DNA from 2 places in the Microbacterium sp. NPDC058342 genome. Region 1 is predicted to be linked to the other one. Evidence: predicted binding sites of a transcription regulator. Region 1 holds the regulator's gene; the other holds the start of a gene.

Evidence for each region. Region 1 encodes LexA, which represses DNA repair genes until DNA is damaged. Its sites were predicted from a motif close to TCGAACANNTGTTCGA; they were not measured.
Region 2: ACFWHT_RS00895 (DUF222 domain-containing protein) is a predicted target of LexA. The motif match lies at 1,884-1,899, and genes of this name have one in related genera.

What each region holds. Positions count from the first base shown of each region.
Region 1 is NZ_JBHXID010000003.1:224,034-227,443, forward strand. It holds gene metE (5-methyltetrahydropteroyltriglutamate--homocysteine S-methyltransferase) at 1-1,215, shown strand, start outside; gene lexA (transcriptional repressor LexA) at 1,309-1,995, opposite strand; gene ACFWHT_RS14880 (LysM peptidoglycan-binding domain-containing protein) at 2,307-2,693, shown strand; gene ACFWHT_RS14885 (histidinol-phosphate transaminase) at 2,736-3,410, shown strand, end outside.
Region 2 is NZ_JBHXID010000001.1:193,219-196,628, forward strand. It holds gene ACFWHT_RS00895 (DUF222 domain-containing protein) at 316-1,854, opposite strand; gene ACFWHT_RS00900 (pyridoxamine 5'-phosphate oxidase family protein) at 1,994-2,479, opposite strand; gene ACFWHT_RS00905 (SDR family NAD(P)-dependent oxidoreductase) at 2,583-3,410, opposite strand, start outside.

The DNA.
Region 1 (3,410 bases):
GGTCAGGTCGTGACCCTGGCCCGCGGACTCGGCGAGGGCCGCGCGGGGATAGCCGCCGAGCTGGATGCCGCGACGGCGGCGCTGGACGACCGCCGCGATGCGCCCGGCGTCCGCGACGGCGCGGTGCGGGAGCGCCGGCTCGTCGAGCAGGACTTCTCGCGTGCCCCCTACCCGCAGCGCGAGAGCGCGCAGCAGGCGCTGAGCCTTCCCGCGCTGCCGCTGACGACCATCGGCTCCTTCCCGCAGACCGGAGACATCCGCCGGGCACGTGCGCAGTTCACCCGAGGCGAGCTTCCGCAGGACGACTACGAGAGCTTCCTGCGGGCCGAGATCGACCGCGTCGTCTCGCTGCAGGAGGACCTCGGGCTCGACGTGCTGGTGCATGGCGAGGCCGAGCGCAACGACATGGTGCAGTACTTCGCCGAGCACCTCGACGGCTTCGCCGTGACCGAGCACGGCTGGGTGCAGTCGTACGGATCGCGTGCGACGCGGCCCTCGATCCTGTGGGGCGACGTGTCGCGGCCGGCGCCGATCACGGTCTCGTGGGCGGAGTACGCGCAGTCGCTGAGCGTCAAGCCGGTGAAGGGGATGCTCACCGGGCCCGTCACGATCCTGGCGTGGTCGTTCGTCCGCGACGATCAGCCGCTCGCCGACACGGCGAACCAGGTGGCGCTGGCGCTGCGCGACGAGATCTCCGATCTGGAGCGGGCGGGGATCGCGATCATCCAGGTCGACGAGCCGGCGCTGCGCGAACTGCTGCCGCTCAAAGCGGCCGACCAGGCCGCCTATCTGGACTGGTCGGTGCGCGCCTTCCGGCTGGCGACCGGAGGCGCGGCGGCCGCCACGCAGGTGCACACCCATCTCTGTTACTCGGAGTTCGGTGTGATCATCGACGCGATCCGCGCGCTGGACGCCGATGTCACCTCCATCGAGGCGGCGCGCAGCCGTATGGAGGTCGTCGCGGACATCGCCGCTCAGGGCTTCGATCACGGTATCGGCCCGGGCGTGTACGACATCCACTCCCCGCGCGTGCCGAGCGTGGCGGAGATCGAGTCGCTGCTGCGCCGCGCCGTGGCAGAGCTGCCGCTGCGTCAGCTGTGGGTGAACCCGGACTGCGGCCTGAAGACCCGCGGCTACGACGAGACGATCGCCTCACTGCAGAACATCGTCGAGGCCACGCACCGCGTCCGGCAGGATGTGAACGTCCCGGCCTGATCCGGAGGCGCCGGCTCCCGCCATGGCGTCCAGACCCCTCCGTGATCCAGCGACCCGGAGGGGTCTGGACGTTTCGAAGCCGTCCCGACGCGCTCAGACGGCGCGCAGCACCGCCACGACCTTGCCGAGGACGACCGCTTCGTCCCCGAGGATCGGCTCGAACGCCGAGTTGCGCGGGAGCAGCCAGGTGTGGCCGTCGCGACGGCGGAACGTCTTGACCGTCGCCTCGCCGTCGATCATCGCCGCGACGATCTCGCCGTTCTCGGCGTCGTGCTGCGTGCGCACCACGACCCAGTCGCCGTCGCAGATGGCCGCGTCGATCATCGACTCACCGCTCACCTTCAGCATGAACAGGTCGCCCTTGCCGACCAGCTGGCGGGGGAGCGGGAAGATCTCCTCGACCTGCTGATCCGCGGTGATGGGGATACCGGCGGCGATCTGACCGACCAGGGGCACGAGCGCGGCGTCGCCGACGGCCGGCGCGGTGTCGGCGGGGCTCTCGGTGCTCGTGCCCGGCAGGTCGATCAGCACCTCCATCGCGCGGGTCTTGCCCGGGTCGCGGCGCAGGTACCCGCTCAGCTCGAGCTGGCCGAGCTGATGCGTGACGCTGGAGAGCGACTTCAGTCCGACGGCGTCTCCGATCTCCCGCATGCTCGGCGGATAGCCGTGCCGGGCGATCGAGGTCTGGATGACCTCCAGGATGGCCATCTGCTTGGCGCTCAGGTTCTTTCGCCGACGGGTGCGCGGAGCATCGGATGCCGGGGTCTGGTCGTCGCTCATCGGTGCTCCTTCTGCCGTGCCGGCCCTGTCGTGAATCCGCGCCCTCGCGGACGTCCGATTCGAATGTCGGTGGCCCGTGGTGGGCTGTCCGTATCGAAACCGTATCCGAGTTTTCGCCGAGAACGGAAGATCTGTTCGAGCGTGTCGAGAACTTTCGGGCGTGGATTTCGAAGAGTTCTTGACAGATGTTCGAGTTCGAAGATACATTCGGAACGTAGCTTCGCATCCGGCGTCCCCGGCCGGATGCCGGATGCGAAAGCTGCACCAGTTCCGCCCCTCGCCTTTCGGCGGGCCGACCAGAGGAGCACCGCATGAGCACCATCAGCATCCCGACCCCCGCGCTTCTTCGCGTTCCGGCGGTTGCGGACGGCCGTTCGGCGCAGCGGACGCGTCTGCGCCTGACGGCGCGCGGTCGCCGGCTGCTGGTCGCGGTGGCGGCCGCTCCGCTCGTGGTCGGCATCGGCCTCTCGGTTCTCGCCGGCGGCTCGGCCCTGGCATCCGGCGACGAGGTGGCCGAGATCTCGTTCGAGACGGTGACCGTTCTGCCCGGCGATTCGCTCTGGTCGATCGCCACCGAGGTCGCCCCGGAAGTCGACCCGCGCGACGTGATCGACGACATCCAGCGTCTGAACAACCTCCGCAGCGGGTCGATCCAGGTGGGCGCCGAGATCGCGATCCCGGTGCAGTACTCGCGCTGACGCTGCGTCATGCGGGAAGGACCCGTACGCAGGCGCTCTACCATGGAGAAGGTGACCTCTCTCGACGAGCTTCCCCTCCGCGACGATCTGCGCGGGCTCACTCCGTATGGCGCGCCGCAGGCGCCTCTGCCGGTCGCGCTGAACGTGAACGAGAACACCCATCCGGTCCCGGATGCGGTGATCGGCGACATCCTCGACGACGTCGCCCTCGCACTCAGCGACGTCAACCGCTACCCCGATCGGGAGTTCACGGTTCTCCGTGAGGCGTTCGCCGAGTACCTCGGACACGGGCTGACGGCCGACTGGATCTGGGCGGGCAACGGCTCGAACGAGGTGCTGCAGCACATCCTGCAGGCCTTCGCGGGTCCCGGGCGCACCGTGTTCGGGTTCGCGCCCACCTACTCCATGTATCCGCTGCTGGCCCAGGGCACCGGGGCGACGTGGCTCACGGGAACGCGCGAGGACGACTACCGCATCAGCGCCGGGAGCGCGGCAGCGCAGGTGCGCGCCGCCGACCCGGACGTGGTGCTGCTCTGCTCGCCGAACAATCCGACCGGCACACCGCTCGGACTGGACGTCGTCGACGCCGTGTACGAGGCCGCTCGTGGCATCGTGATCGTCGATGAGGCGTACCACGAGTTCGCGCCGAAAGAGGCGCCCTCAGCGCTGTCGCTGCTGACCGGTCGTCCCCGGCTCGCCGTCTCCCGGACCATGAGC
Region 2 (3,410 bases), on a different contig from region 1:
GGTGACCGGATCGCGACGCCGGTCGGGCCGTGGCGCCGGCCGGACCGCGACGCCGGCCGGACCGTGGCGCCGGCCGGACCGCGACGCCGGCCGGACCGTGACGCCGGCCGGACCGGGACGCCGGCCCGGCTCGGCGGTTCTGCGGCTCGCCGGTGCAGCCCGACCACCCGTTCGGCCGACTGCCGGGTCGCTCAGCCGGTCGGCGCGGGTCTCCGCCGCATGAACAGCCGCGCCTCACCTGGTCGGTCTGAATCTTCGCCGCGCCGGGTCGCTCAGCCGGTCAGCGTCGGTCCCCGCCGCATGAACAGCCGCGCTTCACGCGGTCGGTCTGAATCTTCGCGGCGGCGGGTCGATGCCGGCCCAGGCGTAGGCGAGCGCAGCTCGGCGGTGCAGGACGGTCTCCCGGCCGTCCGGGTGCTTCAGGACGAAGTCGTCTTTGCCGCGCCGCGTGATCCGCCAGCCGTGATGGTGCAGGTTCATGTGATGGAACCGGCAGATCAGGATGCCCCGGTCGATGTCGGTGCGGCCTTCGTGCTCAGCCCAGTGGTCGGCGTGGTGCGCCTCGCAGTACGAGGCGGGCCGGTCGCAGCCCGGCCACATGCATCCGCCGTCGCGCACGGCGAGCGCGATCCGTTGCCGCGGCGTGAACAGCCGGTGCTCTCGCCCGACGTCGAGCGGGTTGCCGCACGCATCGACGGTCACAGGAACGTGTCCGCTGTCGCAGATGCGCTGATCGGAGGCGGCGGAGGGCAGGGTCGTCAGGCCGTCTTCGCTGTGTGCGGTCGGCGCGGTGGCGCCCGATGCGTCGACCACCTGCACCAGCCGCACCCCGGCCTGCCGGGTTCCGAACACACTCTCGGCGTCGGCCAGGGTGCCGGCGCGCAGCACGTCGAGGAACAGGTCGTACGCGAGCTGATCGTTGGTGCGCTCGTCGTCGGTCAGCCGCGTCGCGCGCTCGCGTTCGGCGGAGTCGACGAATCGCGGCCCGCCGCGCCGCGGCCGCAGCGCGCTGTCGAGCACGGTCTGCGCGAACAGGCCACCCTCGTCGTCGAACAGGAACGAGCCGCGGCGGTTGCCGTCGGCATCCGTCCAGAGCCGGAAGCTGCGTCGCTCGAACCGCTCCAGGAAGCGGCGATGCGCACCGTCGGGGTCGAGCCGGTCGCGAAGGGACCGGGCGGCACTGCGCAGCTCCTCCAGCGATCGGACCCCGGCTTCGGTGACGAGATGTTCTGCGGCTCGCGACCAGGCCTGCCGGGCGGCGGACGCCGAATCCGCACCGCCATCGTCCGCCGCGGCTCCCCACGCGTCGACGGGCGGCTCCCCGAGCGCGCTGCGGATCGCGTCGTGTTGCGCGGTCGTGATCGTCTGGGCGAGCAGTGCGGCGGTCAACGGTGCGTGCCAGGGCGGACCGCCCTCGCATGCGGGCGGCTCGCCGTCGGCATCCGTCGCCTCCGTCGCGCCGTCGACATCGGCGCGCGCACGGGCATCTGTCCCCGCGACGTCCGGCGCGTGCGCCCCGAGCAGCGATTCGCCCACGCGCACCTTGCGCGCCGCATCCGCTCTTCCCGCTCCGGTCAGCTGCTGCACCAGCGAGACCGCCGTGCGGTGCCCGCGCGCCTGGGCGAGACCGGAATGGCCCGCGTCGCGGGCGGAGCGCGAGGCGATCACCCCGACTGCAGCGACCTGCGCGAGCTCGGCGCAGCGCACGATCGCCGCCGCCGCTTCGGCCACCGAGACGGCGTCCGCGTCGCTCAACTCTGCAACGCGCGTGGTGAGCTCGCCGGGTTCGACGTCCGCGCCGATCAGCGCGACCAGCGCGGCAGCGCGGTCGGTGATCTCGGTCGCGAATGTCATGCTTCCAGTATCGAGAGGGCCTCCGACATTCGAACAGAGTTCCGAACGACGACCCGGTCAGCCAACCTCGGCGGAACGCGAGCGAAGCCCGGCACACGCAAGGTGCGCCGGGCTTCGCTCCCGCTCGGGGCGTCCTGGGTCAGAGGTCGACCTTGCCGCTCTCGCCGCCGTCGGGGCTGTCACCGGTGAGCTTCGCCTTGACGAAGCTGAACGCCGCGGAGATCTTGCCGCCCGGCATGTTCCAGTACTCCGCGGAGTCGGCCGTGAACTTCAGCACGCCCACATCGGGGTCGTCCGGGCCGTCGGGGAACCAGGCCTCGACGACCGGATTCCACAGCTCGTCGACCTTCTGCCGATCCTCGACGAGCCGCGCCATGCCCGAGAGCGACACCCAGGAGTCGTCCGAACTGAGAGCCACGTTCGCCGCAGCATCCACTGCCTGAGTCGCCCCCGGCGACGAGGTCATGGACACGAGGAACCACAGGTCGCCGTCGAACTCCGCCTCCTGCACGGTGAGCGGTCGCGAGACGAGCTTGCCGTCGGGGTCCTGCGTGGTGAGCATCGCGAAGCGGAAGTCCTTGATGAGATCGGCCAGCTTCTTGCGGTCATCCGTCATGTCGGTCATGTCGTCGCACCTTTCTGTCGGATGCACCACGATGCCCGTCCCCGCTCGGTCGGGCGAGGGGGTTGTGAGACCCGGCGAGGCCCGCTAACCGGAGGATGGTGCGTTACTGCACCGACCACCCGCCGTCGGATGCCAGGATCGCGCCGTTGATGTTCACGGCGTCGTCGCTCAGCAGGAAGGTGATGGACGCGGCCAGGTGCTCGGCGGTCGCCAGCGACGGGATCGCCTGCTGGAACGGCGCGAGGCGCGCGGAGCCGACCTGGGACATGTTCGGCGGCATCGGGATGCCGGTGGCGACGCCGCCCGGGGCGACGGAATTCACCCGGATGCCCTTGGGCCCGTACATGAACGCGGCGGACTTGGTGACGCCGATGATGCCGTGCTTGCTGGCCGTGTAGGCGTTGCCGGATGCGTTGCCGCGCAGGCCGGCTTCGCTGGCGACGTTGAGGATGCTGCCGCGGCCGGCCTTCTCCATCACGGGCAGCACGGCGCGCATGAGTCTGAACGGTGCGGTGAGGTTGATCGCGATCACGCGATCCCACACGGCATCCGTGGTCTCGCCTGCGGGTGAGAAGTCGTCGTTGATGCCGGCGACGTTCGCGAGGGCGTCGATGCGGTCGCCGGCGGCGGCGATGACGGCGTCGATCGCGTCCTGCTGGGTGAGATCGCCGGCGACGGTGACGACGTCGGGCAGCTCGGTCTTGAGGGCATCCAGCTGGTCGGCGGAGATGTCGGCCGCGATCACGCGCCCGCCCTCGCGCGCAATGCGCGAGGCCGTCGCCTTGCCGATTCCGGATGCTGCGCCCGTGACGATCACGGTCTTTCCGGCGAAGCGTCCGGCGGTGATGTTCTCGACCCAGCCGGTGGGCGCGGCGTCTTCGGGGATCTCGCCGCCGTTCGCGGTGCGGACGAGGTCGTCGACGACCGACTG